Regions from separate parts of the Streptomyces sp. NPDC048182 genome, predicted to be linked through region 2. Evidence: riboswitches for the same ligand, from Rfam matches in the RefSeq annotation. Region 2 holds a riboswitch; the other holds the start of a gene.
The links. Region 2 has a riboswitch for S-adenosylmethionine ahead of thrC (threonine synthase). Riboswitches for the same ligand answer to the same signal wherever they lie in the genome.
Positions count from the first base shown of each region.

Region 1: linked by a shared signal. The riboswitch ahead of ACGFZL_RS22275 (aminotransferase class V-fold PLP-dependent enzyme) and the one ahead of thrC (threonine synthase) in region 2 are both predicted to bind S-adenosylmethionine.

Region 1 is NZ_JBIDAQ010000011.1:221,959-230,101, forward strand. Features, by position in the region: gene ACGFZL_RS22275 (aminotransferase class V-fold PLP-dependent enzyme) at 1-1,179, opposite strand, end outside; SAM riboswitch class IV at 1,344-1,460, opposite strand; gene trpD (anthranilate phosphoribosyltransferase) at 1,806-2,870, opposite strand; gene ACGFZL_RS22285 (cytochrome bc complex cytochrome b subunit) at 3,024-4,667, opposite strand; gene ACGFZL_RS22290 (Rieske 2Fe-2S domain-containing protein) at 4,664-5,725, opposite strand; gene ACGFZL_RS22295 (c-type cytochrome) at 5,722-6,531, opposite strand; gene ACGFZL_RS22300 (heme-copper oxidase subunit III) at 6,597-7,217, opposite strand; gene ACGFZL_RS22305 (hypothetical protein) at 7,407-7,808, shown strand; gene ACGFZL_RS22310 (Ig-like domain-containing protein) at 7,864-8,143, opposite strand, start outside.
Region 2 is NZ_JBIDAQ010000006.1:393,388-401,530, forward strand. Features, by position in the region: gene ACGFZL_RS15235 (PP2C family protein-serine/threonine phosphatase) at 1-922, opposite strand, end outside; gene ACGFZL_RS15240 (NADH:flavin oxidoreductase) at 1,085-2,221, opposite strand; gene groL (chaperonin GroEL) at 2,501-4,123, opposite strand; gene ACGFZL_RS15250 (cold-shock protein) at 4,419-4,622, opposite strand; gene ACGFZL_RS15255 (MoaD/ThiS family protein) at 5,038-5,313, opposite strand; gene thrC (threonine synthase) at 5,310-6,611, opposite strand; SAM riboswitch class I at 6,630-6,767, opposite strand; gene ACGFZL_RS15265 (glucosyl-3-phosphoglycerate synthase) at 6,911-7,855, shown strand; gene ACGFZL_RS15270 (trehalose-6-phosphate synthase) at 7,921-8,143, shown strand, end outside.

The DNA of each region.
Region 1 (8,143 bases), on a different contig from region 2:
CCCGCACTCGCCCTGCGTCTGCGGGTCGCTGCCGAGCAGGGTGCGCACCAGCGGGTGGGCGCAGAACAGCCCGTCGCGCACCCCGATGCCGTACTCGGCGGACAGGGCGGCGGCGAAGTGGGAGCTGTTCCAGCCCTCGACGACGAAGGAGATGACCCCGACGCGCGGGGCGTCGTCGCCGAAGAGCGACAGGACGCGCACCTCGGACACCTCGGCGAGACCCGCGCGCACCTTGGCGATCAGGTACTCCTCGCGGGCGACCAGCGCCTCGAAGCCGGCCTCGGTGAGCGCCTTGCAGGCCGACGCGATGGAGTAGGCGCCGATGACGTTGGGCGAGCCGGCCTCGTGCCGGGCGGCGCTGTCGTGCCACTCCACGTCCACGCCCCCGTCGGCGCGCCGGCTGACCTTGCGGCTGGCGCCGCCGCCGGCCAGGTACGGGTCGGCCTCGCGCAGCCAGTCGGAGCGGCCGGCCAGCACGCCGGCGCCGAAGGGGGCGTACAGCTTGTGCCCGGAGAAGGCGACCCAGTCCACGTCCAGGTCGCGGACGTCGACCGGGTGGTGCGGGGCGAGCTGGGCGGCGTCCAGGACGATCCGGGCGCCGTGCGCGTGCGCGGCGGCGGCCAGTTCGCGCACCGGCCACAGCTCGCCGGTGACGTTGGAGGCGCCGGTGACGCAGACCAGGGCGGGGCCGTACGGCTCCCTGGCGGCGAGGGCGCGCTCCAGCGTCTCGACGGCCTCGGCCGGGCTGCTCGGGGCGTCCAGGTAGGTGACCTCGGCGTTCCGCCAGGGCAGCAGGGAGGCGTGGTGCTCGGTCTCGAAGACGAAGACCTCGCAGCCGGCCGGGAGCGCGGCGGCCAGGAGGTTCAGCGAGTCGGTGGTGGACCGGGTGAAGACGACCTGGTCGCCCTCGCGGCAGCCGAGGAACGCGGCGACGTCCCGGCGGGCGTTCTCGAACAGGTCGGTGGAGAGCTGCGAGAGGTACCCGGCGCCCCGGTGGACGCTGCCGTAGTACGGGGCGTAGGCGGCCACGTCGTCCCAGACCCGCTGGAGCGCCGGGGCGCTGGCGGCGTAGTCGAGCGCGGCGTAGGTGACCTCGCCGCCGGTGACGAGCGGCACGGTGACGTCCCGGCCGAGGACGGGCAGCGGGGCGCAGACGGCGGGAACGGCGGCGACGGTCATGGGGGAACTCCCGTGAAGGCAGGCGGAATCCACCACGCGAGCGGGTGTGCTCGAGCGTGACGGAGAGGTGAAGGGGGATGCGGAGGCGGGGCTCTGCGGCCCTATCGCATTCGCTGATTCACGGAAGGCTCCCTCGAACGACCAGGACCCCTGGTGACGCGAGGAGTCCGCGCTTGCCGCAGACCTCGCTGCCTACGACCTGGTCTTCACCCGGGGCACCCCGCCACGGACGGAGGGTTGCCGGACAGTCGGCCGGGGCCGAATGACTGTCGCTCATGACCTGCCAAGGAACGTACGGGATGCCCGCGGCACCCCGCAACCCGAGTCCGAATTGCGGGACACGGGACTGCAACCCCCTCAGGGGCGCGGGGAACTGCGCGACCAGCCACGACGCGCCCGCACCCGGCATCGTGTCGCAACCCGGCACTACGGGGGGGCGTGGCGCAGCCCGGCGCTGCGGGGTGCCTCCCCCAAGCTCTTCGAGCAGGGGGGACCCCCAGCGCCCACCCGTGCCGCCCCAGCGGCACGACTGCCCGCAGCTACGCTGGCCTGTTTTTGGGGGCGCGGGGAACTGCGCGACCAGCCACGACGCTCCCGCGGACGAGAACCAAACCCCCGGCCACCCCCTACGCGTTGCTCGCCGTCACCCACCGCTCAAGCGCCCGCAGGGCCGCGCCGGAGTCGATCGCCTCGGCGGCGCGGGACATCCCGGCCCGCAGCCGCGAGGTCAGCGACCCGGCGCCGGGCTCCAGGGCCACCAGCGCCGCCGCCGAATTGAGCAGCACCGCGTCCCGCACGGGACCTCGCTCACCGGCCAGCAGCCGGCGCGCGACGTCCGCGTTGTAGGACGCGTCAGCGCCCCGCAGCGCCGACACCGGGACCAGGTCCAGGCCGACGTCCCGGGGGTCGAAGGCCTCCTCGGTGACCGTGCCGTCCCGCACCACCCAGACCCGCGACGTCGCGGTGGTGGTCAGCTCGTCCAGGCCGTCGTCGCCGCGGAAGACCAGCGAGGAGTGCCCCCGCTCGGCGAAGACACCGGCGATGATGGGGGCCATCCGGGCGTCCGCGACCCCGATGGCCTGCGCCTTGACCTGCGCGGGGTTCGTGAGCGGGCCGAGGAAGTTGAACACCGTCCGGATGCCCAGCTGCCCCCGCGCCCCGGCCACGTGCCGCAGCGCCGGGTGGAACTTCACGGCGAAGCAGAAGGTGACCCCCGCCTCCTCGGCGACCTCCGCGACCCGGCGCGGCGTCAGCTGGAGGTTCACGCCGAGCTTCTCCAGCACGTCGGAGGCGCCGGAGGCGGAGGACGCGGCCCGGTTGCCGTGCTTGACGACCTTCGCACCGGTGCCGGCCACGACGATGGCCGACATGGTGGAGATGTTGACCGTCTTCGCGCCGTCGCCGCCGGTGCCGACGATGTCGACCGTCTCCCCCGGCACCTCGATCACGTTGGCGTGCGCGTACATCGTGCGGACCAGCCCGGAGATCTCCTCGACCGTCTCGCCCTTGGCGCGCAGCGCCACCGCGAAGCCGGCGATCTGCGCGTCGGTGGCCTCGCCGCGCATGATGACGTCCAGCGCCCAGGCGGTGTCGTCGGCGGAGAGGTCGCGGCCCTCCAGGAGGCCGTTCAGCAGGGCGGGCCAGGAGCGGTCCGCCGCGGTGTCGCCTCCGGCGGGGGTAACAGCGCTCATGAGCCGCTCCTGGGGGTTTCAGGGTCCTGGGGTGTACACACACCCGACGTACACCCCACCCTATCCAGGCCCGGGCAGCGCCGAGGGCCCCCGTCCGATTCCCGGACGGGGGCCCTCGGCCCGTCGTGTGGCGACGTGGCGGGAGAGAGAGGATCAGTGGTGGCCGTGGCCGCTGGTGATCTCCTTGTACTCCTCGACGGTCGGCTTCTGGATCTGCGCGTCCTCGCCGTAGTACGCCTTGCTCAGCTTGGCGCGCAGCCGCTCGGGACCGGCGACCTTGCGCTCGACGCCGTTCTCGTCGGTCGCCGGGCCGATCTCGGCGGGGGCGTACTGGTTGTGCGCCGTGAGGGTGTGCAGCGCCTCCTGGCTGAGCGGCTCGTGCACCTCGATGAACTCACCGTGCGGCAGGCGCTTGATGATGCCCGACTCGCGGCCGTGCAGCACCTTCTCCTTGTCCCGGCGCTGCAGGCCGAGGCAGATCCGCTTGGTGACCACGAAGGCGAGTACCGGGCCGACGAAGAACATGATCCGGACGAACCAGGTGATCGCGTTCAGCGACAGGTGGAAGTGCGTGGCCCACAGGTCGTTGCCGCCGCCGATGAGCAGCACGAAGTAGACCGTCATCCAGGCCACACCGAAGGCGGTGCGGGTCGGGGCGTTGCGCGGGCGGTCCAGGATGTGGTGCTCGCTCTTGTCCCCGGTGACCCAGGACTCGATGAACGGGTACACCGCGATGGCCACCAGGACCAGCGGGAAGATCAGCAGCGGGATGAACACGCCCAGGACGAGCGTGTGGCCCCAGAAGTTGACCTCCCAGCCCGGCATCACGCGGATCAGGCCCTCGGAGAAGCCCATGTACCAGTCGGGCTGGGCGCCGGTGGAGACCTGGTCCGGGCGGTAGGGGCCGATGGCCCAGATCGGGTTGATCGTGGCGATGGCCGAGACCACGGCGATCACGCCGAAGACCAGGAAGAAGAAGCCTCCGGCCTTGGCCGTGTACACCGGCAGCAGCGGCATGCCGACGACGTTCTTGTTGGTGCGGCCGGGGCCCGCGAACTGCGTGTGCTTGTGGTAGATCACCAGGATCAGGTGGGCGACCACCAGACCCAGCATGATGCCCGGCAGCAGCAGGATGTGGACCGAGTAGAACCGCCCGACGAAGTCGTGGCCGGGGAACTCTCCGCCGAAGAGGAAGAACGACAGGTACGTGCCGACGATCGGCACGGACAAAATCGCGCCCTCCATGAAGCGGATACCGGTGCCGGAGAGCAGGTCGTCCGGGAGCGAGTAGCCGGTGAAGCCGGTGAACATGCCGAGGACGAGCAGCAGGAAGCCGAACAGCCAGTTGACCTCGCGCGGCTTGCGGAACGCGCCGGTGAAGAACACGCGCATCATGTGCACGAACATGCCGGCCAGGAAGATCAGCGCCGCCCAGTGGTGGATCTGCCGGATGAGCAGACCGCCGCGGACGTCGAAGCTGATGTGCAGCGTCGAGGCGTACGCGTCGCTCATCATCTGGCCCTGGAGGGGCACGTACGAGCCGTGGTAGGTGACCTCGGTCATCGACGGGTGGAAGAACAGCGTCAGGTACACACCCGTGAGGATGATGATGATGAAGCTGTAGAGGCAGATCTCGCCCAGCATGAACGACCAGTGGTCGGGGAAGATCTTGCGCATGTTGGACTTGGCCAGGGCGTAGATCCCCAGCCGGCCGTCCGCCCAGTCGGCGACGCGCTCGCCGGCCGGCGCCTTGCCGCGGGTGCGGCCGGCGGGCGTGGTGCTTGCTGAAGTGCTCATCCGCGCTCCCAGTAGGCAGGACCGACGGGCTCTTCGAAGTCGCCGAGCGCTTCGAGGTAACCCTCGTCGTTCACACCGATGCGCAGCTGCGGCAGGGCGTGACCGGCGGGACCGAAGATGACCCGGGCACCGTCGGCGAGGTCGAAGGTGGACTGGTGGCAGGGGCAGAGCACGTGGTGCGTCTGCTGCTCGTACAGGGAGATCGGGCAGCCGACGTGGGTGCAGATCTTCGAGTACGCGACGATGCCCTCGTGCGACCACTCGAGTTCGCGCTTGTCCTTGATGTTGTCCGGCTGGATACGGACGATCATCAGGGCGGCCTTGGCGATCTCGTTCTGGAACTCCTCGTCGCTCTCCTCCAGGCCCTCGGGCCGGGCGAAGGTGAGCGAGCCCACCGCGACGTCGGAGGGGCGCAGCGGCTGGTTGGTGTTGACGTTGACCAGCAGCTTGCCCTTGGACCAGATGGTGTGGCGCAGCTTGGTGCCGGGCAGCGGGCCGAGGTCACGCAGCAGCACGACGCCGGAGAGCGGCACCAGGGCCACCGCGCCGAGCATCGTGTTGCGGATCAGCTTGCGGCGCCCGATCGCGGACTCCTTGGCGCCCTGCTTGAAGTCGGCGTGCACCTTGGCGCGCAGCTCCGCCGAGGCCGCGATGTCGTGGCGCTCGTCGGTCAGCTCCTCGTCGGACATCAGGGTGCGGGCCCAGTGGACCGCGCCCGCGCCGATCGCGAAGAGCGCGATGCCGAGGGTCAGGCCGAGCGCGAAGTTCAGCGCGCTGATGTGACCGATCGGGAAGATGTAGACCGACTGGTCGACGTCGATGCTCACGTAGGCGGCGATGAAGCCGACGGTGGCCAGCATCGACAGCGTGAACAGCAGGGCGACGGCGCGCTCGGACCGCTTGGCGGCCTGCTCGTCGATGTCCTGGACCCGGTGCTCGTGCGGCGGCAGGCCCGGGTCGGCGAACGGGTTCTCCTCGTCCGCGAGGCGGACCTGGCCGCGCGCGGCGTGCGGCGCGGCGGGGAGGTTGTTCTCTTCGGGGATGTCTTGGCTACTCATGACTTCTTGGCCTTTGCGGTCCGAGCGGCTACCCAGACGGCGACCGCGACCAGCACGCCGAGCCCGAAGACCCAGGCGAACAGACCCTCGCTGACCGGCCCCAGCCCACCCAGCTCCAGGCCGCCGGGGCTCGTGGTCTCGTCTCCGTTGACCGCGTTCAGGTACGCGATGATGTCCTTCTTGTTCTGCTCCGACATGGTGGTGTCGGGGAAGGAGGGCATGTTCTGCGGGCCGGTCTGCATGGCCTCGTAGATGTGCTTGGGGCTGACGCCCTCCAGCGAGGGGGCGAACTTGCCGTGTGTGAGCGCGCCGCCCTTGCCGGTGAAGTTGTGGCACTGGGCGCAGTTGGAGCGGAACAGCTCGCCGCCCTTGCCGATGTCCGCGCCCTCGGGGCCGTAGTTCTCCTTGGTCGGGATCGCCGGACCGGCGCCCAGGGAGGAGATGTAGGCCGCGAGCTGGTCGATCTCGGCCTGCGAGTAGATGACCTTCTTCTTGGGGATCTGCGCGCCCGGCTGCTGGGCCGGCATGCGGCCGGTGCCCACCTGGAAGTCCACGGACGCGGCGCCCACACCGGCCAGGCTCGGGCCGTCGGTGGTGCCCTGGCCCCCGGTGCCGTGGCAGCTGGCGCAGCCCACGGTGTAGAGCTTCTTGCCCTCGCTGATGGCGAGGGACTGGGCTGAGTCGTCTGCCTGCGCCTTGCTCGCGGGCGCGAACGCGGCGTACAGCCCCCCGGTGCAGGCCAGCGCGAGGAGTAGGACGACGAGCGCGGCCAGCGGATGGCGCCGTCGTGCGGAGAGCTTTTTCACGGATTACCCCGGTGTCAGGATCTTCTGCGTCGATGCTTCGGGAATTGCGCGGGTGCGTGCCGCGACTACTTGATCATGTAGATCGTGGCGAAGAGGCCGATCCACACGACGTCGACGAAGTGCCAGTAGTACGACACGACGATCGCGGCGGTCGCCTGCTCGTGCGTGAACCTCTTGGCCGCGTAGGTGCGCCCGAGGACCAGCAGGAAGGCGATGAGCCCGCCCGTCACGTGCAGTCCGTGGAAGCCGGTGGTCAGGTAGAACACCGAGCCGTAGGGGTCGGAGGAGAGCGAGAGCCCGTCCTTCTTGACCAGCTCGGTGTACTCGAACACCTGACCGCCGATGAAGATCGCGCCCATGATGAAGGTGACGGTGAACCACGCCCGGAGCTTCTTCACGTCACCGCGCTCGGCGGCGAAGACGCCGAGCTGGCAGGTGAGGGAGGAGAGCACCAGGATCGTGGTGTTCGTCGCGGAGAACGGGAAGTTCAACGCGCCGGCCTTCTCGGACCAGAAGTCCGATCCGGTCACCGATCGCAGGGTGAAGTACATCGCGAAGAGGGCCGCGAAGAACATCAGCTCGGAACTCAGCCAGATGATGGTTCCGACGCTGGTGAGGTTCGGCCGGTTGACCGACGGGTGCGCGTGCCCGGTTTCTACTGTCGTTGCTGTCGCCACGACCGACATTATGTCGGTCGCTTATCCCGCCCTCACCCCGGGGGGTGCCGTTCGGAGTGTCCGCCCCGTCTGTACTGCCCGGATGGCCCATCGAACGGCCCCTCGAAGGAGTGTCGCGACCGGTGTGGAGGGGCAGTTCGAGGGAGTAGGCTCCGGCGCGACGGGCCACGCCGTTCTCCCCTGGGTATCGGAGGAAGCATGCAGCCGACCGCCACCGTGCTGGTCTACAGCGACGATTCGGGCGTCCGCGAACAGGTGCGGCTCGCCACCGGGCGCAGGCCGGCCCCGGACGTGCCGGTGGTGGAGTTCGTGGAGTGCGCGACGCCGGCCGCCGTCACCCGGGAGCTGGACAAGGGCGGCATCGACGTCTGCGTCCTGGACGGCGAGGCCGTGCCGATGGGCGGGATGGGCGTGTGCCGCCAGATCAAGGACGAGGTCTTCCACTGCCCGCCGGTGCTGCTGCTCATCGCCCGGCCGCAGGACGCCTGGCTGGCCACCTGGAGCCGCGCGGAGGCCGCCGTGACGCTGCCGGTGGAGCCGGTGGAGTTCGCCGCCGCCCTGGCCGACCTGCTGCGCCAGAAGCGGCTCCAGAGCGCCTAGGAGGCGCCCGTACGGGCCTGGCGGGGCCTGACCGTCCGGTCGGGCCCCGCCCGCCTCACACGGCCGTCGGGCGCAGCCTGGCCGCGTCCTGGGAGTCCGCGGAGCCGGCGCCGCCGACCAGGGCGCTGCCGGTGCGCCACTTGTTCCAGTCGAGGTTCCAGTCGCCGAAGCCGTTGCCGAAGGGCTCCATGGTCTCGCCGTCGGAGTTGACGACCTGCACCACGTCGCCCTCCTCGACCTCGTTGAAGAACCACTCGGCGTTCTCGGTGCTCATGCCGGTGCAGCCGTGGCTGACGTTGGCCGAGCCCTGCGAGCCCACCGACCAGGGCGCGGCG
Region 2 (8,143 bases):
CGGGGACGACGCCGAGCGCGGGGCCGCCGTCGATCTCGACCCACCGCACGCCGCCGTCCGCGGTGCGCAGCAGCATCCCGGGGTGGCCGGCCCGGACGACCCGCACATGCGGGGTGCCCGGGTGGGCGGTGAGCACGGTGAGGGTGGCGAAGACATGGGTGCGGGCCCGCTCCGCGACGAGGATCTCCTCCAAACGGACCAGCTGCTCGGCGCCGGTGATGCCGCTGAGCACCAGGGTGCGCCAGGCGATGCGCAGGGCCACGCCGAGCGCGGCCTCGTCGGGGCCGTGCCCGGAGACGTCGCCGATCAGGGCGTGCACCGAGCCGTCGCCGCTCTGGACGATGTCGTAGAAGTCGCCGCCGAGCAGGGCCTGCGCACGCCCGGGGCGGTAGCGGGTGACGATGTCGACGTCGGCGTCCCGCAGCAGCGGACGCGGCAGCAGGCCGCGTTCCAGGCGGGCGTTCTCCTGGGCCTGCATCTGGCTGGCCTGGAGGGCGACGGCGGCCTGCTCGGCCTGCTTGCGCTGGATCGCGTAGCGCACGGCGCGGCCGAACAGCTCCGGCTCCACCCGGCCCTTGACCAGGTAGTCCTGGGCACCGGCGGCCACCGCCGCGAGCCCGGTCTCCTCCCCGGCTAGGCCGGTGAGCACGACGACGGCGACCTGCTCGTTGACCGACTGGATCATGGACACGGCCTCCAGGCCGCGCGCGTCGGGCAGGTTGAGGTCGAGTAGCACGCAGTCGGGCACCTCGGCCGCGAGCACCTCGCGCGCCTCGGCCATGGACCGCACCCACCGCAGCCGCATCTTCAGCGTGCTGTCGGCGACCAGCTCCTCGACGAGGAGGGCGTCCCCGGCGTCGTCCTCGACCAACAGGACCGAGGGGTCCGGCGACTGCCAAGCCTCCGCCCCGGCTCCGCCCACGCTCCCCGCCTCTCGCACCCTGTCCCCGCACCCTGTCCCCCGGGAAACAACCACTGGGAGTTTACCGGCAGCGCTCGACCAGGTGTTTGCCGGATGCGCACAAAAAGGTCACGACTTCCCCAGGGGTCTGGACCAGGTGCGCATCCGGCGGGGTACGGCGGGTCAGCTCAGGGTGGTCAGGGACGCCGCGTCGAAGGCGGCCAGCTCCCCGAAGCGCCCGGCGAGGACCTTCTCGGCCCACTGCGGGTCCTGGAGCAGGGCGCGTCCCACGGCGACGAGGTCGAACTCGTCACGCTCCATGCGGTCGAGGAGGTCGTCCAGGCCGGCGGCCGGGGCTCCCTCGCCCGCGAAGGACGAGGTGAAGTCGCCGTCCAGGCCGACCGAGCCGACGGAGACGACCGGCTTGCCGGTGAGCTTCTTGGTCCAGCCCGCGAGGTTGAGGTCCGAGCCGTCGAACTCGGGGCGCCAGTAGCGGCGGGTGGAGGCGTGGAAGGCGTCGACGCCGGCCGCGGCGAGCGGGGCGAGGATCGCCTCCAGCTCCTGGGGGGTCTCGGCGAGCCGGGCGGCGTAGTCCTGCTGCTTCCACTGCGAGTAGCGGAAGAGGACCGGGAAGCCGGGCGAGACGGCCGCGCGGACGGCCGCCACGATCTCCCGCGCGAACCGGGCGCGGGAGACCGGGTCGCCGCCGTAGGCGTCGGTACGGCGGTTGGTGCCCGCCCACAGGAACTGGTCGACCAGGTAGCCGTGGGCGCCGTGCAGCTCCACGCCGTCGAAGCCGATGCGCTCGGCCGCGGCGGCGGACTCGGCGAACGCGGCGATCACGTCGTCCAGGTCCTGCTGGGTCATGGCCCGGCCGGTGACCTCGGCGCCCTCGGTGACCAGGCCGGAGGGGCCGACGGCGGGGGCGTCCGCGAAGGGCGGCTCGCCCTGCTTGCGGACCATGCCGATGTGCCACAGCTGCGGCACGATCGCGCCGCCCGCCGCGTGCACGGCGTCCGCGACCCGCGCCCACCCGGCCAGCTGCTCCTCGCCGTGGAACCGGGGCACCCGGTCGCTCTGCCCGGCGGAGTCGTGTCCGACGTACGTCCCCTCGGTGACGATCAGCCCGACGCCGGCGGCGGCGCGGCGGGCGTAGTAGGAGAGGACGTCCTCACCCGGGACACCGCCCGGCGAGAACATGCGGGTCATCGGCGCCATCGCGATGCGGTTGCGGACGGTCAGTCCGTTGATGGCGGCCGGGCGGCCGAGAACCTGGGCCGCGCGGGAGGCGGCGGCCTCCGCGGTGGTGGCGGTCGTCATATGGGGGGCTCCTCGTGGACGGAGGGGTGAGGGATACCACTCGGTATGTGCACGCGCATGGTGCGCCACCCGGCGACAACCCCACCGCCCGTCCGCCCATTCCACGCGTCAGGAACGAGTGACCGGCACCACAACGACCGGTTCCCGGCAGACCGGAGACCTCCGTGGCGCGTCCACCGGCGAAACCGCCCGAGGGCGGCACCCCCTGTCCAACAGGGGGTGCCGCCCTCGGTTCGTGCGACGGACGGGTCCGATCCTCGGGGCGAGCCCCGGTGAGGATCAGAAGTCCATGTCACCGCCCGGCATGCCGCCGCCGGCCGGGGCCGCGGCCTTCTCCGGCTTGTCGGCGATGACGGCCTCGGTGGTGAGGAACAGCGCGGCGATGGACGCGGCGTTCTGCAGGGCGGAACGCGTGACCTTCGCCGGGTCGATGATGCCCTCGGCGATCATGTCGACGTACTCACCGGTCGCGGCGTTCAGGCCGTGGCCGACGGTGAGGTTGCGGACCTTCTCCACCACGACGCCGCCCTCGAGGCCGCCGTTGACGGCGATCTGCTTGAGCGGGGCCTCAAGCGCGAGCTTCACGGCGTTGGCGCCGGTCGCCTCGTCGCCGTCCAGCTCCAGCTTCTCGAAGACCTGGGAGGCCTGGAGCAGGGCCACGCCGCCACCGGCGACGATGCCCTCCTCGACGGCCGCCTTCGCGTTGCGGACGGCGTCCTCGATGCGGTGCTTGCGCTCCTTGAGCTCGACCTCGGTGGCGGCACCGGCCTTGATGACGGCCACGCCGCCGGCCAGCTTCGCCAGGCGCTCCTGGAGCTTCTCGCGGTCGTAGTCCGAGTCGCTGTTCTCGATCTCGGCGCGGATCTGGTTGACGCGGCCGTTGACCTGGTCGGTCGAGCCGGCGCCGTCGACGATGGTGGTCTCGTCCTTGGTGATGACGACCTTGCGGGCGCGGCCCAGGAGGTCCAGGGTCGCGTTCTCCAGCTTGAGGCCGACCTCCTCGGAGATGACCTCGCCGCCCGTGAGGATGGCGATGTCGCCGAGCATGGCCTTGCGGCGGTCGCCGAAGCCCGGGGCCTTGACGGCGACGGACTTGAAGGTGCCGCGGATCTTGTTGACGACCAGGGTCGACAGGGCCTCGCCCTCGACGTCCTCGGCGATGATCAGCAGCGGCTTGCCCGACTGCATGACCTTCTCCAGGAGCGGCAGCAGGTCCTTGACGTTGCCGATCTTGGAGTTGGCGATCAGGATGTACGGGTCGTCCAGGGACGCCTCCATACGCTCCATGTCGGTGGCGAAGTACGCCGAGATGTAGCCCTTGTCGAAGCGCATGCCCTCGGTGAGCTCGAGCTCGAGACCGAAGGTCTGCGACTCCTCGACGGTGATGACGCCTTCCTTGCCGACCTTGTCCATCGCCTCGGCGATCAGCTCGCCGATCTGGGTGTCGGCGGCGGAGATGGAGGCCGTGGAGGCGATCTGCTCCTTGGTCTCGACGTCCTTCGCCTGCTCGAGCAGGGCGGTGGAGACGGCCTCTACGGCCTTCTCGATGCCGCGCTTGAGGGCCATCGGGTTGGCACCCGCGGCCACGTTGCGCAGGCCCTCCTTGACCAGGGCCTGGGCGAGGACGGTGGCGGTGGTCGTACCGTCGCCGGCGACGTCGTCCGTCTTCTTGGCGACTTCCTTGACCAGCTCGGCGCCGATCTTCTCGTACGGGTCCTCGAGCTCGATCTCCTTGGCGATGGAGACGCCGTCGTTGGTGATCGTGGGCGCGCCCCACTTCTTCTCGAGGACGACGTTGCGGCCCTTGGGGCCGAGCGTCACCTTGACGGCGTCCGCGAGCTGGTTCATGCCGCGCTCGAGGCCGCGCCGCGCCTCCTCGTCGAACGCGATGATCTTGGCCATGTGAAGTGGTCCCTCCAGGACTGGGGGTGATTCCTTCGGACCGCGCCCGCGCCCGCGACGGACGGCTCACCGGCCTTGTGGTTCCTTCCCCACCCGGCCCGCGGGCCTCACCGACCCGGTCCTTCGTTGTCACTCTCACCTTCAGAGTGCTAACGCCAATGATTAGCACTCGCCCCCTGCGAGTGCAAGCGCCTCTCCGGGATCGGCGGCCGGAACAGGCCGAAGGGCCCGCACCCCTGGCTGAGGGTGCGGGCCCTCCGGAGAAGAACCGTGCTGCTTGCGGTGGCCGGACGTCTCAGGCGCTGAGGCGAACCATGTCGGCCTGCGGGCCCTTCTGACCCTGCGAGATCTCGAACTCGACCCGCTGGCCTTCTTCGAGGGTGCGGTAACCGTCCATCTGGATCGCGCTGTAGTGGACGAAAACATCCGCACCACCGTCGACCGCGATGAAGCCGTACCCCTTCTCCGCGTTGAACCACTTGACGGTGCCCTGAGCCATGCCTAACTCCCCTGTTACTGGCCCTTGCGCAGATCCACACCTCGCGGATCCGGGTCAGACCTCACTCCCCAACGGGTGGGGGCGTGCGCCGGAACGCGTCGACCGCGGCTGAATGTATCTGTCCAACTGCCGTGTGCAACAGGTCAATCGGACGAGAAATCTGGACGCCACGGGTCCGGAATGTGGGGAGAATGCGGTGGACTTCAGGTCAAGTCGGGCCGCGCAAAGGACCCAAAAGCCGCGAAAAGCGCGCACACTTTGGCTACATCTTGTCGGGCACGGGCGACGGATTTCGAAGATCCCGACCGAGCGGCCGGCGGCGCATTCCCCAACCCTACCGCGCTCAATCACATGGAATTGCCCCCTCCGCATCTCTCACGGAAGGGGCAATGCCGGTCAACGGTGCGTCACGCGGTCAGCCGCCGGCGACCGCCGGGATGATCGAGACGCCGGCGCCGTCCGGCGTCGCCGTCTCCAGGCCCTGCTCGAAGCGCACGTCGTCGTCGTTGACGTACACGTTGACGAAGCGGCGCAGCTTGCCCTGGTCGTCCAGGACGCGGGCGGCGATGCCCGTGTGGTTCTTCTCCAGGTCGGCGATGACCTCGCCCAGGGTGCCGCCGGCGGCGTTCACCTCGGCCTGCCCGCCGGTGTAGGTGCGCAGGATGGTCGGGATGCGGACGGTCACGCTCATGCGAGGCCAGCCTCTCGGAAGGAGTCCAGGTTCGGGCGGATGGTCGCGGTGAGGCCGGTGCCGGCCACCGCGTCCAGGGTCTTCAGGCCGTCGCCGGTGTTGAGAACGACGGTGGTCTTGGCCGGGTCGAGCGCGCCGCTCTCGATGAGCTTGCGGGTGACGCCGACGGTCACGCCGCCCGCGGTCTCCGCGAAGATGCCCTCGGTGCGGGCGAGCAGCTTGATCGCGTCCACGATCTGCTCGTCGGTCACGTCCTCCACGGCGCCGCCGGTGCGGCGGGCGATGTCCAGGACGTAGGGGCCGTCGGCCGGGTTGCCGATGGCGAGCGACTTGGCGATGGTGTCCGGCTTCTGCGGGCGCACCACGTCGTGGCCGGCCTTGAAGGCGGCGGAGACCGGGGAGCAGCCCTCGGCCTGCGCACCGAAGATCTTGTACGGCTTGTCCTCGACCAGGCCGAGCGCGATCAGCTCCTTGAGCCCCTTGTCGATCTTCGTGAGCTGGGAGCCGGAGGCGATCGGGATCACCAGCTGGTCGGGGAGCTGCCAGCCGAGCTGCTCGCAGATCTCGTACGCCAGGGTCTTGGAGCCCTCCGCGTAGTACGGCCGCAGGTTGACGTTGACGAAGCCCCAGCCCTCGCCGGCCGGGTCGCCGATCAGCTCGGAGCAGAAGCGGTTGACGTCGTCGTAGTTGCCCTCGATGCCGACCAGCTCGCCGCCGTAGACCGCGGCCATGACGACCTTGCCCTGCTCCAGGTCGTGCGGGATGAACACGCAGGAGCGGAAGCCGGCCCGGGCGGCGGCGGCGCCGACCGCGCCGGCCAGGTTGCCGGTGGAGGAGCAGGACAGGGTGGTGAAGCCGAAGGCGCGGGCGGCCTCCAGGGCCTGCGCGACGACGCGGTCCTTGAAGGAGTGCGTCGGGTTGCCGGAGTCGTCCTTGACGTAGAGGCCGCCGGTGACGCCCAGCTCGCGGGCGAGGTTGTCGGCCTTGACCAGCTTGGTCCAGCCCGGGTTCAGGTTCGGCTTCTCGGCCACGTCGGCGGGGACGGGCAGCAGCGGCGCGTACCGCCAGATGTTCGCGGGGCCCGCCTCGATCGTCCGGCGCAGCTCCTCGGGGTCGTGGCCCGAGAAGTCGTAGGCGATCTCCAGCGGGCCGAAACACTCCTCGCAGGCGAAGAGCGGGCCGAGCGGGACGCGGTGGCCGCATTCGCGGCAGGAGAGCGCGGTGGCGGGACCGAGGTCGGTCGCGGAAGCGGTGGTGGTGCTTTCAGCAGTGGTGCTTTCGGCAGTCTGCACAGCCATGTGAGGCGAGGCCCTTTCTCCTCATCTTCCTCACGACGCATCTCGTCGCGAGACGGAATTGGCACCTTCCCGAGCCGGGAGCCTCGCGATGGCGAGACCGGCTGGAGGGTTGCCGGGGCTTCAACGGGCCGTTCCCTCTGCCCCTCTGGATGAGCGGTATGCGGTTGTGTCTGCGGTTGTCGGCGCCCGGGCCCCCGGCATGCGGAGGTCACCGGCGCTGTTCAAGACTGTAACCGAAGGCCAGGACACTTGAGATAGTCGTCCGTACCGCGAGATGGATCACAGAGGAGCCGCCGACCGTGCTGGAAGAAGTCGAGCGCTGGCTGAGCACGCGCTCCTGGTCCGCCGCCGACCGGCCGCTCGCCCGGCTTCTCGCGGCCAAGCGGGCCACCGGCCAGACGGTCAGCGTGGTGCTGCCCGCCCTGGACGAGGAGGCGACGGTCGGGCAGATCGTCGCGGTGATCCGGCGCGAGCTGATGGAGCGGGCGCCCCTGGTGGACGAGGTCGTGGTGATCGACTCCGGCTCCACCGACCGCACCTCCGAGGTGGCCGCGGCGGCCGGCGCCCGCGTGGTGCACCGCGACGAGGTGCTGCCCCGGCTGCCGGCCGTGCCCGGCAAGGGCGAGGTGCTGTGGCGCTCGCTGCTGGTGACCGGCGGCGACATCGTCTGCTTCGTCGACGCCGACCTGCGCGACTTCTCGGCCGACTTCGTCTCCGGCATCGTCGGCCCGCTGCTCACCGACCCGGAGCTGCACCTGGTCAAGGCGATGTACGACCGCCCCCTCGGGGAGGCCGCCGGCGAGGGCGGCCGGGTCACCGAGCTGGTCGCCAGGCCGCTGCTCAACCTGCACTGGCCCCGGCTGGCCGGCTTCGTGCAGCCCCTCGGCGGCGAGTACGCGGCCCGGCGCACGCTCCTGGAGCGGCTGCCGTTCCCGGTCGGCTACGGCGTGGAGCTGGGCCTCCTCGTGGACGCCCTGCACCTGGTCGGCCTGGACGCGCTGGCACAGGTCGACGTGGGGGTGCGGCTGCACCGGCACCAGGACGGGCGGGCGCTCGGCCGGATGGCCGCGGCGATCTACCGCACGGCCCAGCTGCGCCTGGCGCGCGGCCATCTGGTGCGGCCCTCGCTGACCCAGTTCGAACGCGGCGCGGACGGCTTCGAGCCGCGCACGTACGCCGTGGACACCGAGGAGCGCCCGCCGATGGCGGAGCTGGCGGAGTACGCGGCGCGGAGAGTGGCGTGAACTCGGGAAACGCGCGACGGCGTACGCGTGTTTGAGCGCTCGGGGGCCGGGCTACGTTGAGGCGTATGTCGACGTTCGGTGATGCCCAGGTGCTGGTGGCCTCCAATCGCGGGCCGGTCTCCTACGAGGTGCGGGAGGACGGCTCCCTGCGCGCGAAACGCGGCGGGGGCGGGCTGGTGTCCGGGCTGTCGGCCATCGGCCCCGACGCGGGGGCGCTGTGGGTGTGCTCCGCGCTCGGCGAGGGCGACCGCGAGGCGGTGCGGCAGGGCGTCGGCGAGGACGGCGTGC